2 regions of the Bacillus sp. L381 genome follow, and region 2 is predicted to be linked to the other one. Evidence: a T-box and tRNA genes for the amino acid it is inferred to sense, from the RefSeq annotation. Region 2 holds a T-box; the other holds one or more tRNA genes.

Region 1 (10,694 bases), 420 kb from region 2:
CATACAGCTCAATGTCCGACTTTTTCAGCGCCTTAATGTTAGCCGGAGAGCCTTTGGCCGTAATATTGATCGCCCGCGATTCAGGGTCGAGAAACTCAATCCGCTGCGAGCCTCCAAGTCCGACCGTCTTAATTGGGACATTGCTAAAATCCTTTTTGTCTTCACTGTCCACCTTAACATGAAGGGTAATTTTCCCCGGTGACACCTTTGTGACACCCTTAGGAAGCGGGATGTCGGCATCGACATCCGTATCTTTATCAATTTTGTCTAAATCAAGAGATACACCGTCGATAAATTCAAGTGAATCCAGCACATCCTGCGGGCCGTAAACCGTCACCTCACTCGGATTCGAGTCAATGCTCGCAACGCTCACCCCGTCAGGAAGACTTCCCTTCCTTTCAATTTTGAAAGGGAGCTTTTTGCTCGGACTGGCCACGGGAACCGTCACTTTAATGACTGACGGTTCAACATCAACAGGAAGTGCGTTGCCGTCTTTGTCATAGACGGTCACCTTCACTTCCTTATCAATGGTCTCATTTGCATTTTCAAGGTTCACGGATGCTTTGACAAGCGAAATGTTGTCAATCACGTTTTTCGAACCCGTAATCTGTACGTTTTTCGGGCTGATAATCGGCTGCTGGGGCGTATATCCCTTTTTCATTTTGCTTTTATTGTAGTATTCAACTTCAACGGGAAAACTTTCAGCCGTTTTTTCCTGAATCGTAACCGTCGTGACTGACGGGTTAATGGATATCGTCAGTCCGTCCGACACATTTTTCGCCTTCAATTCGACCTTATGGGTCCCGGTCTTCAGCTTATTCATATCAGCGTATATCTCAAAATTCTTCGTCTGTCTCGCCTTTTTCACCGCGCTTGTCGAGCCTTTAATCGTGACATTTACGGTCTGGGGCACGCCGGTGACTACGTAATTCGCTTCATCATAGTATGCTTTTACAGGAATATCAGTAAGCGTAGCCTCGTCAGTCGTTGATGTCGGAAAAAAAGATTCCCCCGGCTTTTTCGGAGTCGGCGCCTGGTTGTTGTTAACCGCAACATAAAGCAGGAGCGCAAAGAGCAATGCAATGATCTTTACAGCCCAGCGGTTGTTTAAGAATTTATCCATTTTTCTTGCCCCTCCAGTACCAGCGGTTAGAAGAAGTATCTCTGGCGTTTTTCTTAAACTCTGCTTCAAGCATTTCTTTCAGTGCTTCTTCCGTCAATTCTCTGTGAAGGTCTCCGTTTTTGGCCACACTGATGGCGCCCGTCTCTTCGGATACGATAATGGTTAAGCTGTCCGTCACTTCACTGATGCCGACAGCCGCTCTGTGCCGCGTCCCCAGCTCCTTTGAAATAAACGGGCTTTCAGAAAGCGGCAGATAACAGGCAGCGGCCGCAATCTCGTTATTTTTCATTATGACCGCTCCATCGTGCAGCGGCGTATTCGGAATGAAGATATTAATCAAAAGCTCCGAGCTGACCTGCGCATTAAGCGGGATGCCCGTCTCAATATAATCGCCCATTCCCGTGTCGCGCTCAATGGCGATGAGAGCGCCGATTCGGCGTTTCGCCATGTAGCTGATCGATTTTGTAATCGCTTCAATTGTCTTATGCTGCGCTTCCTCCACGGGGGTGCCGCTCCTTGAAAAGAACCGGCCCCGTCCGAGCTGTTCAAGCGCCCGCCTCAGCTCAGGCTGGAATATAATGATAATCGCTAAAAATCCCCATGTTATCGCTTGGTCCATCAGCCATTGAAGCGTGCTGAGTCCCAAATATGAACTGGCCATCCGGACCAATACGATGACGACGATTCCTTTTAAAAGCTGAACCGCCTTCGTTCCGCGTATGACCATGATTAATTTATATATCACATACCAAACAAGGAGAATATCAACGGCATTGCCGAGGTATTGCAAAAATGGGATGTCCTCAAAAGCCATTTCCTCGTCCTCCAGGAATTCAGTCATTTCGTTTTTTCACTATGAATTGTGCTGCATGAGCAATATGTACATCATATAGCGTGCTCATTATACCACATTTTGATTTCTCAAGTGAAATGAGCCAGCGCGGCAATCCATAAAAAAAGAGTAAAGCGATTATACGCTTTACTCATCTTCATTCGGGTCCAAAGCGCTCACAACGCCCTGACCCGCCGATTTCAGTTCGTACCAGACCCAGTCAAACAATTGGTTAATTTCTTCAATCTGCCCGGTGACTTGTCCGGCTGAGGCCATGTATTTTTCTCCGTTGACGACGGTCACATTGCCGTCGACCTTACCTTTAATGACCAGCTTGCCGTTTTTTACTGTAACATCGCCCTTTACGGTCTCGCCTTCAGGGACGGTGACCGTGTGATTCTGCACGACAAGGTTCGGCTGTTTGGACACACTGAAATTGTGGTCGTTATGCCAGCTGTTGAAAAAACCGCCGCCCATTAAAATCACAAAAACCGCTGCGGCTGCAATGATCGGATGAGTTTTGATCCATCGTTTAACAGAAGCGCGTTTTTTCTCTTTTGGAAGATTCGCCATAACTTTGGCAGTAAAATCAGCAGGGGCTGTGACATGCGATGTGCTTCGGACGAGCGCTACGGATTTCTCCATTTCATGAAAATGCCGTTTGCAATTCTCGCATGACCGCAAATGTTGTTTTAATACGTTTTCATCTTCAGGAAGGATATCTCCATCAAGATGCTTATGCATAAGCTGCACGATCTGTTCAGGACAGCTCATTTCATCACCCCACTTAAAGATCCCTCAATTGTTTTCTAAGAGCCTCTCTGCCTCTGTGAATCCTTGTCTTGACGGTGCCGACAGGGATATTCAGAATCTCCCCGATTTCAATTAAAGAGAGTTCGTCAATATACTTTAATACAATAACCGTTCTGTACTTGTCAGGCAGCTTTAAAATCTTTTTCTGAATTGTGTCCGACAGCTCCAACGACAATACGGCGTCTTCAGGGAGAACCCCGTCCGCGGCGATCTGCGAATACATCGTCAGCCCTTCTGCTCCCGCCACTTCTGCGTCCAGATAGTAATCAGGCTTTTTCTTGCGGATGCGGTCAATGGTCAGGTTGGTCGCAATTCTGTAAAGCCACGTTGAAAACTTTCTATTGATATCGAAACTGTCGATATTGACATACGCTCTGATAAAAGCCTCCTGCGCAATATCTTCCGCTTCGTGGACATTGCCGAGCATGCGGTAGCAAAGCTGGTAAATCTTATCTTTATAAAGGTCAACGATTTCTGCAAACGCATTTTGATCGCCTTTTTTGACTTGCTTAATTCTTTTTTTAATCAGGTTTTCCATGTTTTATCTTACCTCTGCCCTTCACCGGTCTGTATCTATACGTTGATTGTTTTAAAAGGTTTCATTTTTTTATTACATTTATTTTACCAAATTTCAGGCAGGGTGTAGATGGAAAATACAGAATATACTGCCTTAACAGCAGCTTAAAAATAGTATATCTAATGAACAATCAGAAACCGAACTGAAATGCCGATAAAAAAAGACACCTTATGCAAAAGGTGTCTGAGACTGGGCTAGCTGGATTCGAACCAACGCATGACGGAGTCAAAGTCCGTTGCCTTACCGCTTGGCTATAGCCCAAAAATGGTGGAGGGGGACGGATTCGAACCGCCGAACCCTGAGGGAGCGGATTTACAGTCCGCCGCGTTTAGCCACTTCGCTACCCCTCCGTATTTTTCAGAAAAACAGTGCCGGCCAGAGGACTTGAACCCCCAACCTACTGATTACAAGTCAGTTGCTCTACCAATTGAGCTAGGCCGGCAAATATGGTGGAGGATGACGGGCTCGAACCGCCGACCCTCTGCTTGTAAGGCAGATGCTCTCCCAGCTGAGCTAATCCTCCATATGACCCGTACGGGATTCGAACCCGTGTTACCGCCGTGAAAGGGCGGTGTCTTAACCGCTTGACCAACGGGCCGTTGTGTCCGCGTCGAGCTGACAAAAGTTATTATATACAGGTTGTACCCCTTTTGTAAAGAGAAAAATTATTTTTTTTATTTTCAAACTTTTTTACCCGTTTTTTAACTGAAAAACTCATCCCTTCTTTCTTATTTCATTTAAGATGGAGGTATCATAAATATGAAGGGAATGGACACAGATGATCTTAGTCAGCTCTTGTCTCGGCGGTATCGAATGCAGGTATAACGGCTCCCACGCCGCTTCGGAAAAAATCCGCAGACTCGTGGATGAAAAGAAAGCTGTTATGGTCTGCCCCGAACTTTTGGGCGGCTTCACCACTCCCCGCGAACCGGCGGAAATCATCGGCGGCACGGGCGAAGATGTGCTGAACGGAACGGCGAAAATCGTAACGGCATCTGGTGAAGACGTTACCGCTTTATATATGGCCGGCGCGGAAAAAACTCTGGCATACGCAAAAGAAATAGGCGCCGGCACGGTCATTCTTAAAGAAAACAGCCCATCCTGCGGAAGCAGCTTCATCTATGACGGCACTTTCTCAGGAAAAAAAATAATCGGGGACGGCATCACTTCCGCTCTTTTAAAACGGGCAGGCTGCCGTGTTTTATCAGAAGATGAACTGGATCAATTATAAAAAGGAGAGAAGATATCATGGATGTAACCCTGTCTTTTTATAAACCGGAGCATGCAGACGGGCTGAACGGGTTTGTACTCAGTGAAGAAGATAAAATGTTCTCCGCTCTCCCGAAAGATGTCCTGCCGCAGGCGCTTGTCATCCGGGATCGTTATCCGACAGTCATTTTAAAAGAAGACAGCCCCGTCGGTTTTTTTATTTTACATACCTCAAAAGAAACCATAACCCCGTATTCGAACAACGTATCTGCCATTTTGCTGAGCGCGCTGTCATTACATGCGCCGCAGCAGGGAAAAGGTTACGCCAAACAAGCGATGCTGCAGCTCCCCGCTTTTGTCGCAAATTATTTTCCTTGGTGTGATGAAATCGTGCTTGCAGTGAACCATCGCAATCATCGTGCACAGAACCTGTACCGGTCTTCCGGTTTTATTGATAAAGGGCGCCGCAGGATCGGCCCGATCGGCGAACAGCACATTTTGCATCATTTTTTGTGAAAGCGTTTGATTTTTCATCTCTTTCCTGCCGATTTTTCTTGAAACATATATTCAGAAGCCCATATACTTCAAGTAATAACGACTTGGGAGGGTACATTCATGACAGACCGGCTTAACATTCACAGATTGACCACAGAAACAAGAAATCCAGAGACCGCTTCAATCCATCAAGCAGACACGATAGAAATCCTCCGCATCATTAACCGAGAGGATTTCAAAGTGGCGGACGCCGTTCAGCAGGTGCTGCCTGATATTGAAATTGCCGTTCAATTCGCCCATCAGTCATTGCGGCGAAACGGCAGGCTGATTTATGCGGGAGCGGGCACAAGCGGCAGACTTGGTGTACTGGATGCGGTTGAATGCCCGCCTACATACAGCGTAAGTCCCGACACCGTCATCGGATTGATGGCCGGAGGGGCAGACGCCTTTTTGCAAGCGGCTGAAGGAATCGAAGACAGCGAGGAAACCGGCGCTCTTGACCTCAAGACAATCGGGCTTACCGAAGACGATACCGTGATCGCTATCGCAGCAAGCGGGCGCACTCCGTATGCGGCCGGTGCGCTGAAATATGCAAAAACAATCGGCGCCAAAACCGTCGCGCTCACATGCAATAAGCACTCGCTGATCAGCACGTATGCCGATCACAGCATCGAAGTTGTCGTCGGCCCCGAAGTGATTACAGGGTCAACACGAATGAAAGCGGCGACGGCACATAAAATGATTCTGAACATGATTTCCACCGCCGTGATGATTAAAAGCGGCAAAGTATACGAAAATTTAATGGTGGACGTTCATGTCAGCAATGAAAAATTGAAAGAACGGGCAATCGGCATCATCCAAAGCATCACGGGCGTCCCGTACGACAAGGCAAGGGAAACGCTTGAGGCCTCAGGCAGCCATGTCAAAACGGCGATCGTCATGCTGAAGACGAATTCGGACGAAACACATGCGAAAGCACTGCTCAAAGAAGCAGAAGGCTTCATTGACAAAGCCATTGAACAGCATATTTCAAGAGAAAAAAACCGCTGATCATTCCTTGGTCAGAATGCCCCAGTCAATAATTATAAAGTGCTTTACGAGCCCGCGCCGTTTTCATGATCGGCGCAGGGGCTTTTAGGATGCGTTTCAAGCAAAGCTCCGCGGGAAAATTGTACTGAAAGAGGAGGGTTTCCATGAGCAAAGAGGCATTTTATCATGCGCTGGCCAAAGATATTCTGGACAATTGCGGCGGTTCATCCAATATTTCAGGCTTTACCCACTGTATGACACGCTTAAGAATCACGCCTTTCGATCAGGACAAAACGGATATTGAAGCGCTGAAACGGCTTGACGGAGTAATAGGCGTCGTCGAAGCCGAAACCCTGCAGATCATTCTCGGCACGGGTGTCGTCAATCATGTCGCCGACGCTTTCGCAAACCTTATGTCACCCGGAAAAAACATTGATTTAAAAAAAGCCGCCTCACGAAAAAAAGCTGATCTCAACAGAAAAAACACAACACCCATCACCCTGTTTCTCAGAAAGCTATCAAGCATCTTCATTCCTCTTATTCCCGCACTCATTGCATCAGGTTTAATCACCGGCATTACGAAAGCTGTCATTCAGGCCGGCTGGCTCCCGAAAGAATCCCAAATCGCGCTTATATTAACGGTTATCGGTTCAGGCTTATTCGCTTACCTAGGCGTCCTTGTCGGCATCAATGCGGCCAAAGAATTCGGCGGGACACCAGCGATGGGCGGCCTTGCGGGGATATTGATCCTTAACCCTGAGATCGCCAATATCAGTTTGTTCGGAGAGAATCTGCTCCCTGGCAGGGGAGGATTAATCGGCGTTCTTTTCGCCGCGATTTTTATCGCTTATACCGAACGGTTGATCAGAAAGTACGTCCATCAATCCTTCGACATTATCGTTACGCCTACATTGTCTTTGCTCATCACCGGGCTGGTAACATATGTCGTCTTTATCCCTGTAGGCGGTTTTATTTCTGATCTGATTACATCAGGCTTATTGTCTCTATTGAATGTCGGGGGAATCGTGTCGGGGTTTGTATTAGGGGCCGCCTTCCTGCCGCTTGTCATCACCGGGCTGCATCAGGGCTTGACTCCCGTGCATTTGGAATTAATCCGATCAATCGGAGATGACCCGCTTCTCCCGATTCTCGCGATGGGAGGCGCAGGTCAAGTAGGCGCGGCCTTCGCCATCTTTATGAAAACAAAAAAAGCCTCATTGAAAAGAGCGATTGGAGGCGGACTTCCATCCGGTCTGCTCGGAATCGGGGAGCCGCTCATCTTCGGCGTCACACTCCCGCTCGGCAGGCCGTTTTTAACGGCGTGTTTGGGCGCGGGAATAGGCGGCGCCTTTCAAGCCCATTTTCAAGTGGCCACTTTTTCAATTGGTGTCTCCGGCCTTCCGCTCTCATTTCTCGTACAGCCGGCCCAGATCGTTTTGTATATCATCGGTCTCTTCATCTCTTACGCGGCGGGCTTTGTCTTCACTTATGCTTTCGGGTTTACGGATGACATGGCTGCTGAATTTGAATAGCCTGGAGGAATAAGAATATGAAAACACTGGCAGCCGCCATACTCATAATAGTCATCAGCTTCTCTTTTCTGCCGCAGCACAAAGCCTTCGCCCAATCCAAATTATACGATACAGCAAAGCTCAGAAAGGTTGATCAAATGATTGAAAAAGACATTGCAGCAGGATTCCCGGGAGCCGTCCTCGTCGTCGTAAAGGACGGACGAGTGATAAAAAAGAAAGCATACGGCTACAGCAAAAAATATGACGGGAACGTTCTTTTATCCCATCCGAAAAAAATGAAAACATCAACTATGTTTGATTTAGCCTCCAATACAAAAATGTACGCGGCGAATTTTGCATTACAGCGCCTCGTCAGTCAGGGGAAGCTTGAAGTATACGAAAAAGTCTCGGCTTACCTTCCCGATTTCAAAGACAGAAAAAGCGATCCGGTTCAAGGGAAAGACCGCATACGCGTCATTGATGTGCTCCAGCATCAATCCGGTCTGCCGGCAAGTTTTTATTTCTATCAGCCTGACACGGCGGGCCCTTTTTATTCACAACAACGGGACAAAACGATCCGTTTTCTCACCCAAATCCCGCTTGAATACAAACCGGGGACAAAGCACGTATACAGTGATATCGGTTACATGCTTCTCGGCTGCATCATTGAAAACATAACCGGAAAAACCCTCGATGCTTATGCGGAGCAAGAACTGTATAAACCGCTGAAACTGAAGCATACCCTGTTCAATCCGCTGCAAAAAGGCTTCAAAGAAAAAGCATTCGCAGCCACTGAACGTTTAGGCAACACGCGTGACGGGGTCATCCATTTTCCTCACATCAGGACGTATACGCTGCAAGGCGAGGTTCACGACGAAAAAGCATTTTACTCAATGGGAGGAGTGTCCGGCCATGCAGGACTGTTTTCCAGAGCTGATGACATGGCCGTCCTTCTTCAAGTCATGCTGAACGGCGGCACCTACAAACACGTTTCTCTCTTCAATAAACAAACGGCCGATCTGTTCACAACGGCGGCTTCATCTGACCCGACTTTCGCTCTCGGCTGGCGGAAAAACGGCAGCCCTGATATGGAGTGGATGTTCGGTCCGTATGCAAGCAGGCAGGCTTACGGCCATACCGGATGGACCGGCACCGTCACGATCATTGACCCCGCTTATAGCCTGGGGATCGCACTTTTGACCAACAAAAAGCATTCCCCCGTCGTCAGCCCCGGTGAAAACCCCAATGTTTTCGAAGGGGATCTTTTCCCGACCGGAAGCTACGGCAGCGTTGTAAAAGCGATTTATGAAGCCATTGAATGACACCCCAAGTCTTTTGTCTACACTATGACGACAGGAGGACATCATTATGAAACTTGTCATCTCAGCTGTATTACTGTTATTCATTGTTTCCGGCACACCTCATGCATCGACAAAACCGGACATTCCGTCACAGGCGGAACAAGCGGTATCTCGCATGACATTAGATGAAAAACTGGGGCAGATGCTCATGCCTGATTTTCGCAATTGGCAAAAGAAGGGGCAGTCATCCCCTGAGGCTCTTACCCAAATGAATGAAGAAGTCGCAGGGCTTATTCAAAAGTACCGGTTCGGCGGCGTTATCTTATTTGCAGAAAATGTAAAAAGCACTGAGCAAACGGTCCGCCTGACAGATGCCTTTCAAAAGGCGAGCCCTGATATTCCGCTTTTATTAAGCATTGATCAAGAAGGCGGCATTGTAACAAGACTTGGTGAAGGCACTCATTTCCCAGGCAATATGGCACTCGGAGCCGCGAGAAAAACAGCCTACGCGTCCCAGACCGGCGCCATAATCGGGAAAGAACTGAAAGCACTTGGCATTAATACGAATTTCGCTCCCGTTCTCGATATCAATAATAATCCCGGAAATCCGGTCATCGGCGTCAGGTCATTCAGCTCAGACCGTGATCTGACAGCATCACTCGGCCTTGCCTCAATGAAGGCTCAGCAAAAACAGGATGTCGCTGCCGCCGTCAAACATTTCCCGGGACACGGCGATACGGATGTCGACAGCCACTACGGCCTCCCGCTTGTCACCCACAGTCAAGAAAGGCTGCGTCAGATTGAACTTTATCCGTTCCGGAAAGCCATTCAGGCCGGGGCCGATATGATCATGACAGCCCATGTACAATTTCCCGCTTTTGACGATACAACTTATAAAAGCAAGCTGGACGGTTCAGACATCCTCGTACCCGCCACACTCTCGAAAAAAGTGATGACTCATCTTCTCCGTGAGGAAATGGGATTTAACGGCGTCATTGTCACGGATGCATTAAATATGAAAGCCATTGCCGATCATTTCGGCCAGGAAGAGGCGGTCGTCATGGCCGTAAAAGCAGGAGTCGATATCGCCCTGATGCCGGCCCAAGTGACATCGCTGCAAACAGAAAACCGCTTTGCCCAAGTTCTTTCCGCTTTAAAAAAGGCGGTTCAGAAAGGGGAAATTCCGCTTCAGCAAATTAACAAATCGGCGGAACGCATCATTTCCCTGAAAATAAAAAGAGGTATATATCCCGCACCGAAAGAAACAAGTCTGACAAAGAAGGTCGCAAAAGCGAAGCAAACCGTCGGAAGCAAAAACCATCTGAAAGCTGAAAAACAAATCGCGGAAAGATCCGTCACCGTCTTACAAAACAAAAACCGCACGCTTCCATTCAAACCGAAAAAGAACAGCCGCGTTCTCATTGCCGCTCCTTATGAAGATCAAACAGCATCAATGGAACAAACCATCCGGCAGCTCATGAAGAAGAAAAAGATCCGGCCGGTAACTATCAGTAAAATGAACTTCGCCGAGCGCACATTTAATGATGAGTATAAAAAGCTCGTATCCGACGCCGATTACGTCATTACAGGCTCATATGTCGTGAAAAATGACCCTGTCGTAGACGACGGCAACATTGACGATTCTGTCACAGATCCCGGCAAGTGGACGACGGCATTTCCGCGGGCCGTCATGAAATCCGCACAATCGAACAAAAAACCCTTTGTACTGATGAGCCTTCGCAATCCTTACGACGCCGCGAATTTTGAAGAAGCTGAAGCCCTTATCGCAGTCTACGGCTTTAAA
Region 2 (10,694 bases):
CACCGACGGCAAACATCGTGTAACCCGCAAAATCAAAAAACAGGTACAAGCTGTATCCGTACATGTACAGCACATTACCCCACAGTTTGCTGTGGGTGATATGAGACAGATTCATAATGAAGTACGTGTTAATCGCATATCCGATAATGAATTTGTACAAGAAACCGATAAAAATTTTATGAATGCCGGTATACAATAAATCAGCGTATTCTTCCTTTGTCCATACTTTCTGTTCGTCCTTGGCAAATCTGCGGTATCTGTCGATCGGACCGGAAGAAATGGTCGGGAAAAACATAATAAAGTACAAAAGACGGTGAAGCGGCATTTTTTCTTTAATCAGTCCGTCTCTCGTTTCCATGATCAACTGGACGCCTTTAAATGTCAAATAAGAAATCCCTAAGAAACTGATCAGGTTTTGAACCGGATGATGAGGCGCCGGCGGAAAGAAAAACGGCCATAATTTAGATAAAAACAGGGGTAAAATGGACGCGATCACGGCCATACTGAAGACAAAGCCGCTGTTGGCTTTCAGTCTGTAAGCGAGATACCCCCTGATTAAAAGCACCTGCCACAGCGTAAAGATACATAATGCGATCACGCCGTGCAGATCATGCGAGAAAATCAAAGCCAGTACGATGATGGATATAAACATGTTGTATCCTTGAAATCTCTTGCCGTTCAGCCCTAAAATAATCGTCGGCAAGAGAAGGATTCCAAGTAGGATAAAGAAGAAAAACGAGCTGTAAGGCGTCATACAAGAACCTCTTCGCCAATGCGTTTACGGTCGATTTTTCCGTTCGCAGTCATTTGAATGTGATCCTGATAAATGAATTTTCTCGGAATCATGTAGGCCGGAAGCGAAGCGGCCAGCTCTTTCTTAATGGCGCTTGTCAGCTGGAATTCTTTTTCAAAATCATGTTTTTCAGGCACGATGGCGGCAATTAGATATTCGACAGTTCCGTTAGGCTGATACGGGATGACAACCGCTGATCGTACATATTGAGACTGCCTTACATGGACTTCGATTTCCTCAAGCTCCATGCGGTAGCCGTGAAGCTTAATCTGGAAATCAAGGCGTCCTTGGCAGAAAATCTGACCTTCTTGAACATATCCGGCATCACCCGTATGATATGCCCACTGTCCGTCAACAGAGAAAAACGCTTTTTCCGTCAGAGACGGCTCTCCGAGATAGCCTTTGCTCACGCTCGGGCCGGCGATGATGATTTCCCCTTTTTCTCCGTCCGGAAGCTTATTCCCGTTTTCATCCATGATGAAGATATTCATATCGGGTTTTGCAAAACCGACGGGCAGAGATTCATTTTCATCGATGACCTGCTGCGTAATCTCAACGGAGGTGACGGCAACCGTTGTTTCAGTCGGGCCGTATGTATTGAATACACGGGCCTTCGGAAAACGGTTTAACAGTTCCTGCGCCACGGCAGCCGGAAGGGCTTCTCCGCAAAACATAAATACTTCTGTGTCAGGCAGGAGCTCCTGCGTAAAGCCGGGGTCCATCAGACACATTTGGACGAAAGACGGCGTCGATGTCCAGACGTTCAGTTTGGATTTCTCCAGCTCTTCGAACAATACTTTCGGCTTATTGATTTTGTCTTTCGTTACGCAGTGCAGCGTACCGCCCGTTTGAAGCGACGGGAAAATATCCATGACAGACAAATCAAAAGAAAACGGAGCTTGGTTTAAGAATGTCTTGCCTTCGCCCACAGGAAAATCCCTGCAGATCCAGTCAGTGAAGCTTTGCAGGTTATCAGCTGATATTTGCACGCCTTTCGGATTTCCTGTGCTGCCGGACGTGTAAATAATGTAAAAAGTGTCCAGCTCTTTTACCCAGTTCTCGCGGCTGAGGTCTGCATCTCCGTCAGCTGCAAGTTCTTCGGGTGTAACAGTTTTAATCAGATTGCTTCCCGTATCGACTGCATCGCCCGATACGCTGATGAGCAGCTCTGCGCCTGAGCTTTCAATGATTTTGACGATCCGCTCCGCCGGAATGGATACATCGACGGGGATGTAAGGGCGGCCCGCTTTGACGCTTCCTAAGAAAGAAACGATCATATTCGGCTCCATATGTCCGTAAACCAGAACAGGCGTTTTCGAACCGTCAGCCGTATGTTTTTGAATGCCGGACGCGACCCGCTCCGACAAATCCCATAATTCCCCGTAAGTGAGGGAATGATCTAAGGAACGAAACGCTTCGGCCTGAGGCTTGGCGTCTGCGTATGTTTTTATAGCATCAAGTAGTTTCATAGTTATCCTCCCCGATTAGAAATCGTTGTAAATATAAGTGCCGGTATTTGCTGTATGAAAACCATACATCCAAAAGAGCAATACTAATATCAGAAAATAAAAGCCTGTATGAAACGTCCATTTGACCAATGTATTTTCATAAGCACGTTTTAATTTTTGCATCATGTTAAATTCCTTCCCGCGTATTCAATAATTACACCAGTATATGACGATTAGATTAACAAAAAGTTTCAAAATATGTCTAATATCCTAAGCTTAAAATTTCCTTAAAAATGAATGAGAAACAAAAGGCTGGAAAACACGCATGTAAAAATTCGCGAAAGATCATACTAAAAAAGCGCTGTGCAGGCGGGATTTTTAACTTACGTAAATATAATTGAGGTAAAAAAAATTTGCCGGCTTTTTCTTGGTCTGGTTGTGCTGAATCCCAATGGAGAAGGGCGAAAAGCCGTTTCCGGCAGGAAAGCTGATAAAGCGCCGCATCTTGTGAAATGAGGAAGAAATTATTATGATAGATAAGGTAGCAGAAAACATGAAAACCCCAATTCAACACTACTGTTATCGGCTGACTGTGAAAGCCTTTTAATAGAAAGGAAGAGGAAAATGAATCAAAACAATATGGGAGGCAGCCAAAAGACGCCTGAAAAAGAAAGCATGGGCCGTATTTTGTGGCAGTTAACCCGCCCTCATACATTAACGGCATCGTTTGTGCCCGTACTTCTCGGCACCGTATTGGCGATGTTTTACGTAAAGGTTGATTTCCTGCTGTTTTTGGCCATGCTGTTTTCCTGCCTTTGGATTCAGATCGCCACGAACTTATTCAATGAATATTACGATTTTAAACGCGGTTTAGATACGGAGGATTCCGTCGGTATCGGCGGAGCGATCGTCCGCCACGGCATGAAGCCGAAAACAATACTGCAGCTGGCGCTCGGCTCTTATGCGATTGCCCTCGTGCTCGGTGTTTATATCTGCATGAGCAGCAGCTGGTGGCTTGCGGCAATCGGCCTTGCCGGCATGCTGATCGGCTACCTGTATACGGGCGGCCCGCTGCCGATTGCGTATACACCGTTCGGGGAACTGTTCTCCGGCATTTGCATGGGTTCTGTATTTGTCCTTATTTCTTTCTTTATTCAGACAGGCGAAGTAAATGAACAGAGCATTTTGATTTCCATTCCGATCGCCATCTTGGTCGGGGCGATTAACCTGTCCAACAATATCCGTGATATTGAAGAAGATAAAAAGGGCGGACGTAAAACGCTGGCGATTTTGATGGGGCATAGAGGAGCCGTCATAATACTGGCCGCATCCTTTGCCATCGCTTACATCTGGATTGTCGGTCTTGTCATCATGGGGTACACAAGTCCGTGGCTGTTCCTGGTCTTTTTGAGCGTGCCGAAACCGATTCAGGCCGTGAAAGGCTTTGTGAAAAACGAAATGCCGATGAACATGATTATTGCAATGAAATCAACGGCGCAAACCAATACATTCTTCGGATTCCTGCTTTCAATCGGACTCCTGATCAGTTATTTCCGCTGATCAAATAAAAAAGCAAATGTCATAACCGGCATTTGCTTTTTTTATGAAATAATCTTCACGATTTTGTAAAGAACCTCACTGCAAACCGACCCGTCTAATACGTGGACAGCAAAGCAAGGAGATGAAAAAAATGGACTTATCAACAGCCCATATGGATGATTTAAAAACAGTTATGGAAGATTGGAAAAATGAATTATTAGTTTATAAATTTGCTTTAGATGAGCTGGATACGAAGTTTTCTATCATCAGCCAGGAATATAATCTGATTCACGGGCATAACCCGATCGAGCATACAAAATCACGCGTAAAAAGTTTTGAGAGCATCGTCAACAAACTGATGCGCAAAGGCTGCGATGTGACGACGCAGGAAATGAAAGAGCATATTCATGATATCGCGGGTGTCAGGATTATCTGTTCCTTTATTTCCGATATTTATAATGTCGCTGAGGTTTTGAAGCAGCATAAGGACCTGAAAATCGTGAAGGTGAAGGATTATATCAAACATCCAAAGCCGAACGGCTACCGCAGCCTGCATTTGATTATTGAAATTCCCGTCTATTTGACGAATCGTGTGGAATATGTGAAGGCGGAAATCCAAATCCGCACCATCGCCATGGATTTTTGGGCGAGTCTTGAGCATAAAATTTATTATAAATTGAATAACGAAGTCCCGAAGCATCTGACCGACGAGCTGAAGGAAGCGGCGGAAATCGCCCATTATTTAGACGAAAAAATGCTTGGGATTAAGAAAGAAGTCGATTAGCATCACAAACAGCCGGACCGCTTTTATGTGCAGTCCGGCTGTTTATTTATCCGTTTACGCGCAGCTGTACAAATTTTCGCTTGCCCACCTGAATCGTCATGCCGTCTTCTGCGGTAATGACGGTATGAAGGGCATCCGTTTTCTCCCCGTTCACTTTGATTCCGCCGTTTTGAATCATACGGCGTGCTTCGCTTTTTGAAGAAAAGAGGCCAATCGTGACGAGCAGCTCAATAAGGGGCACGGTCTTTTCTCCATCCCATATGACGGTTTTCATATCTTCAGGCAGGCTGTTTTGCTGGAAGACACGTTTGAAATGCCGTTCTGCCGCATCCGCCGCTTTCCTGCCGTGGTACATTCTGACGATTATACCCGCTAAGATCATTTTGGCATCTCTCGGATGAAGCTTTCCTGATTCCAAATCCTTCTCCATCTGTTTTTTCTCCGCAGGCTCTAAGTCTGTCGCTAAATGAATATATGTTTTCATCAGGCTGTCCGGCAGTGACATCGTTTTGCCGTACATGTCGTTCGGATGCTCGTCAATACCGATGTAGTTGTTTTTTGATTTAGACATTTTTTCAACGCCGTCAAGACCCTCCAAAAGCGGCATGAGGATGACGACCTGCTTTTCTTTTTTGTAGCGTTCTTGGAAATGGCGGCCCATCAGCACGTTAAAATGCTGATCCGTACCGCCGAGTTCAATATCGCTTTCGAGAACGACAGAATCGTAACCCTGCATCAGCGGGTAAAAGAATTCGTGAAGTGAGATCGGTTTTTGCATGGCGATGCGCTCCTCAAAGTCATCGCGCTCCATCAGACGGGCGACAGTAATTTTCCCCGCTAATTCAATCACATCTTCCAGATTCAATGTCTTCAGCCATTTTGAGTTGCAGTGAAGTTCAACTTTGTCTTGATCCAGCACCTTGCCAAACTGTTCAAAGTAGGTTTTGGCATTGTGCTGGACTTCTTCATCAGTCAGCTGTTTTCTGGCTTGCGACTTCCCCGTCGGATCACCGATTTTTCCGGTGAAGTCCCCGATAACAAGCTGTATGATATGGCCGTTTTCTTGAAATTGGCGGAGTTTGTTTAACACGACGGTATGTCCCAAGTGGACGTCGGGTGCGGACGGATCAAGGCCGAGTTTAATGTTCAGCGGCTTGCCGGATGCCACTGATTTGGCGATTTTATTTCTCAATTCTTCAGGCGGTATGACGTCCGCGGCGCCGGTCATGTACAAATCCAGCTGCCTTTGCACTTCTTTTTCCTGATCATTCGTTAAAGTGATTGATTCCATCTTTTACATCCTCCTTTTTTTAGCCAAACAAAAAAGCCGCATCCCAAAAGGGACGTGGCTGTATGCACGCGGTACCACCCTGATTGAAGACGACGTCTTCCGCTCATTCGAATAACGGTTTCCCGTTCTTTGCTACTGAAGTTCACAAAGAAAGCTCAGGGAGGTAATTCACGTTTGTCTTTGTGCCGGCTTGCACCATCCGCCGGCTCTCTGAAACAGGGAGACAATCCGTTACTGATTCCCGTCATAGCTGCTATGTTATGAAATTGTCAGCGATTTTTTGCAGCAGGGCGGACAGCGTTTTTTGTTCCTGTTTATCCAGACAGGCCGTCAGTTCAATTTCCCCCTGATGAAAGTCGGGGTAAAGATCTTCAATAACCTTTCTGCCCTCATCGGTAATACTGACGAATACAAGCCTGCGGTCTCTTTTGTTCGTTTGTCTGCTGCATAAGCCCTTCTTCTCCAAAGTGTTCAAGACATTGCTCGCCGTCGCCGCGGTAATTCCGGATAGAGCGGCTATCCTTCTTGTATCAAGCGTTTCCCATTCACAAAGGTCATACAGGATGGAAAACGCCGTCCATGATAATTTGTGTGCCGACAGCACCTCTTTCTCCATTTTTACACGGAGCTGCTGGGCGGACCGATAGAGTGCAGCGGCAATATAGGCCGCCTCTTTGTTTCGGCCGGATAGATCGGAAAAAGGCCTGTTCGGCTTCTTATTGTCTGATCCGGCATCGTTGCGATTCGTCAATGGCGTCATGCTCCTTATTATTGTCAGAATCATTAGCTATGAAATGAATTTTAACAGAGAATGCAAAAGATATCAAATCGCAAACAGCACATTCCCGCGCAAAAAATGTGTGGGATCAAGGTTTACTTTTTTCAAAAAGGGAAAGACATTTGTACAACAAAAAGGGAGATGAATATCAGTGGGAAAAAATGAAACAATGCATATCGTATCATGTGCTGATGATCATTATGCTCGTCATTTGGGTGGGATGTTCGCTTCTTTATTGATGAATATGGACAAAACAAGGGATGCGAAATTATATGTAATCGACGGCGGAATTACTGCCGAAAACAAGGACAAGCTTGAACAGACCGCGATGTCATTCGGAGCGCCGCTTGAATTTTTAGAAGTGGATGCTGATCAATACAAGCATGCCGTCGAAAGCAGCCACATTACTAAAGCGGCTTATTACCGCATTTCCATCCCTGATTTAATTAAGGATGAGTCTGTGAAGCGGATGATCTACATTGATTGCGACGCGATTGTGATGGAAGATATTTCAGCTCTATGGGATTTGAATATTTCCCCGGCAATTGTTGCGGCGGTAGAGGATGCCGGACAGCATGACAGACTGAAAAAAATGAATATCAGCGATACTGCCAAGTATTTTAATTCCGGCATTATGATTATAGATTTCGAACCTTGGAGAAAACAAAATATTTCCGAAAAGGTGATTGATTTTATCAATGAAAACAGTTCGGAGGATTTTCTCGTATTTCATGATCAGGACGCGCTTAACGCGATCTTATATGATCAATGGCATGAACTGCATCCGCGCTGGAATGCGCAGACGCATATTATCATGAATGAGAAAACGCCTCCTGAACTGATTGACCGTATACGATACAGAGAAACACGTGCCGAGCCGGCCATCGTCCATTTCTGCGGAGGAGACAAGCCTTGGAATACAGGTACCGCGCACCCGTACCGTGATCATTATTTCCGATATATGTCCTTTACGAAATGGAACACGATCGACCGCCCGGCTATGAACCAATAGGCAGGTGTGATGAAAACGCTTGTGAAGCCGTTATCCGGCTCATAAGCGTTTTTTAATGTTTTACCCGGATCGCGCGCACACGTTTTTGCAGACTGGTCTTTTCGGCAGACGGCTTCAGCCGGCTGACCGCCGTTTGTGCCGCTGATTTTGCCTTTTTCGTTTTGGTTTTTTCGGCCGTTTTCACTTTGTCTCTTGCTTGTTTCCGGTTGATTTTATCTTTTATCCGCTCAAGCCGTTTTTCCAGGGCGGTTTTTTCTTTTCCCGGCTGGAGCTCGCTGACTGCTTTTTTGGCTTTGGCGGCGTTGGCCTCAGAGGTCTTTTTTTCCGCCTGCTTGACGCTGGCTTCGGCTGTTTTCAAAAGGCCTGAGTTGACAGCATCCAGCCGCTTTTGCAGCCCTTTTTTCTCTGAGCCGGCCGCTAATTTGCGGATGGCGCTTTGGGCGGCATTGACGGCGGTTTTTTTCTTTTGTTTTTCGGCAGTCCGGACTTTGTCTCTTGCATCCGTCACATTTCTTGCGGCTTGAACTTTATTGATTCGCGCCTCAAGTGCGGTTTTTCCCTTTGACTTGGGAAGCTTGCTGACCGACGTTTTTGCTTGATTGATATCTGCCTGCTTTTTCGTTTTTTCCGCTTTTATGACGGCCTGTTCGGCAAAACTTTTTTGGTTCGTATAATATTGCACCAGCCCGTAACCGAATCGGCTGTCACGTCCGGGAGCGCCTAGGTCTTTGACGTTTTGCCGCATCTGCTGCCGGAGCTGCGTATTTGTTTCCTCCGGATATTTCTGCTTGAGCAGTGCGAACATGCCGGTGACGTGCGGAGCGGCTTGAGATGTCCCGTCCGCCGTTGCATACATTTGATTCAGGTAAGTGCTTGTTATATTGGTGCCGGGTGCGGCAAATTCAATTTCTTTTCCGGTCGTGGAAAACGCCGCAAGTCCGTTTTTTTCGGTTGACGCTGAGACTGCCGTTACGCTGCTGTAGGCGCCCGGATAATTGACGGGTTTTTTATTGCCGTCATTTCCTGCGGCGGCTACGATCACGATTCCTTTTTTGTAAGCTTTGTCGACGGCGTCGTGAAGAATTTTGCTGTCTGCGTTTGTTCCGAGGCTCATATTGATGATGTCCATTTTATTGGCGATTGACCAGTCGATCGCTTTAAGAAGGCTTTTAAGATCTCCCGCACCTTTTCGATCCAAAGCTTTAACCGCATATAACCGGACATCCGGCGCGATGCCGTCAATGCCGTATCCGTCATGCTTGGCCGCAATGATCCCGGCGACATGTGTACCGTGTCCGTTGTCATCTTTGTATGAGGATGTATAGCTGACTGCGGAATAGCCTCCCGCAATGGAAAGGTCATCATGAGGATAAATCCCGCTGTCAATGACAGCCACTTTCACCTTTTGTCCCGTCAAGCCTTCTTTCCAAGCCTGCTTGACCTGTGTCGGTTCTATATCCCATTGCGGCAGCGCGTAACTGCTGCTTGGAGCCGCTGATAACAGGTGTACATCAGAGCCGCCTGCTGCCTGAAAGGATACATTGTCTTCTACATATAAGATGTCAGGATCTTGCTTCAGGTCTTTCACCGTTTGCGAATCGGCCGACACGGCGACTGCCGGGAGATGCTGATAGGTCTGTTCCACATCCGCTCCGCTGTCTATGGCGGATTCCTTGCCGTTTTGATTTTTGTACACTACGATAACGTCCCGGTCGTGCGTCTCGGCGTGCGCTGGCGCCGCGGCGGAGAATAGGCTGACGCACAAGGCAGCGGCCATTATCGGTTTTAGGATGTGATGCATTGTGGTTCCCCCTTTTTTCTTTATATATCGGCAGTGCGGAATTCTTTTTTTCCTAAGGGAAAAGGAAAATTTCTGTATGCAAATGTAAACGCTTTCAAAATATGATGAAGAAAATGCTTTAAGACATTTGCGCAATGAACTCAAAAAGGGGGTTTTTTGATAAATGAGTACGTTCAATCGGGTAATGGAAGAAAAAATCATGCCTGTCGCCGGAAAAGTCGCCGGTCAAAGGCACTTAAGAGCTTTGCGTGACGGCATTATTCTGTCTATGCCGCTTATTATCATCGGATCGGTTTTTCTGATTCTGACGAGTCTTCCGATTCCCGGTTACGCCGATTTTATGGCGGGTCTTTTCGGTGAACATTGGGTTGAAAAGTTCGGGTATCCGGTGAATGCGTCCTTTGACATTATGGCGCTCGTCGCCGCCTTTGGAATAGCTTACCGGCTTGCAGAAAGCTATGAGGTGGATGCCCTGTCGTCGGGAGCCATTGCCCTTGCCGCCTTTTTATTGGCGACGCCGTATCAGATTCCGTTTATTCCTGACGGCTCGGCAACAGAGATTATGGTGGGAGGCGGCATCCCGATTTCACTGCTCGGAAGCAAAGGTCTGTTTGTCGCGATGATCATTGCAATGCTGTCTACGGAAGTGTACCGGTTTATCATCCAAAGAAATATCGTCATTAAGATGCCTGACGGAGTGCCGCCTGCGGTCAGCAAATCGTTCGTCGCGCTCATTCCCGGTTTCATTATTATTACGCTCGTTTGGCTGGCCCGTCTGTTTATTGAAATGACTCCTTTTAAAAGCCTTCACAATGTCGTAGGCGACCTGCTGGGCACCCCGCTGTCTATTTTAGGCGGGAGTCTCGGCGGAAGCCTTGTCGCCGAATTCGTGCAAATGCTGCTTTGGTCTTGCGGCATACACGGCGCATCCATTATCGGCGGAGTCATGTCACCGATCTGGTACGGGGCGATGGACGCCAACCGTTTGGCTTTTCAAGCGGGAGAAGCGCTGCCGAGCATTTTTACGACACAGTTCTTTCAAATATGGATTAATGTCGGCGGAAGCGGAGCGACGCTAGCCCTTGTGCTGACCATGCTTGTGCGCTCCAGAAGCAAACAGATGAAACAGCTCGGCCGTCTCGGCATCGGGCCTGCGATATTTAACATTAACGAACCGATTATTTTCGGAATGCCGCTCGTCATGAATCCGCTGTTAATCGTGCCTTTTATCATCGCGCCGCTCTTGAC

Evidence for each region. A T-box is a leader RNA that pairs with one kind of tRNA and senses whether it is charged. The one in region 2 lies ahead of tyrS (tyrosine--tRNA ligase), so its partner is inferred to be a tRNA-Tyr.
Region 1: it encodes a tRNA-Tyr, which carries the amino acid that the T-box ahead of tyrS (tyrosine--tRNA ligase) is inferred to sense. The anticodon was not compared.

The regions. Positions count from the first base shown of each region.
Region 1 covers NZ_CP127224.1:186,412-197,105, reverse strand. The annotation lists gene cdaR (CdaA regulatory protein CdaR) at 1-1,123, opposite strand, end outside; gene cdaA (diadenylate cyclase CdaA) at 1,116-1,937, opposite strand; gene rsiW (anti-sigma-W factor RsiW) at 2,103-2,729, opposite strand; gene sigW (RNA polymerase sigma factor SigW) at 2,743-3,306, opposite strand; tRNA gene QRX25_RS01110 (tRNA-Gln) at 3,535-3,606, opposite strand; tRNA gene QRX25_RS01105 (tRNA-Tyr) at 3,611-3,695, opposite strand; tRNA gene QRX25_RS01100 (tRNA-Thr) at 3,715-3,787, opposite strand; tRNA gene QRX25_RS01095 (tRNA-Val) at 3,793-3,868, opposite strand; tRNA gene QRX25_RS01090 (tRNA-Glu) at 3,872-3,943, opposite strand; gene QRX25_RS01085 (2-thiouracil desulfurase family protein) at 4,124-4,576, shown strand; gene QRX25_RS01080 (GNAT family N-acetyltransferase) at 4,594-5,070, shown strand; gene murQ (N-acetylmuramic acid 6-phosphate etherase) at 5,170-6,099, shown strand; gene QRX25_RS01070 (PTS transporter subunit EIIC) at 6,243-7,610, shown strand; gene pbp4b (penicillin binding protein PBP4B) at 7,628-8,911, shown strand; gene QRX25_RS01060 (glycoside hydrolase family 3 protein) at 8,958-10,694, shown strand, end outside.
Region 2 covers NZ_CP127224.1:3,624,557-3,635,250, reverse strand. The annotation lists gene dltB (D-alanyl-lipoteichoic acid biosynthesis protein DltB) at 1-754, opposite strand, end outside; gene dltA (D-alanine--poly(phosphoribitol) ligase subunit DltA) at 751-2,262, opposite strand; gene QRX25_RS18665 (teichoic acid D-Ala incorporation-associated protein DltX) at 2,278-2,427, opposite strand; gene QRX25_RS18660 (1,4-dihydroxy-2-naphthoate polyprenyltransferase) at 2,866-3,801, shown strand; gene ywaC (GTP pyrophosphokinase YwaC) at 3,932-4,564, shown strand; gene tyrS (tyrosine--tRNA ligase) at 4,611-5,855, opposite strand; T-box leader at 5,901-6,112, opposite strand; gene QRX25_RS18645 (MarR family winged helix-turn-helix transcriptional regulator) at 6,109-6,606, opposite strand; gene QRX25_RS18640 (glycosyltransferase family 8 protein) at 6,785-7,645, shown strand; gene QRX25_RS18635 (S8 family peptidase) at 7,698-9,446, opposite strand; gene celB (PTS cellobiose transporter subunit IIC) at 9,610-10,694, shown strand, end outside.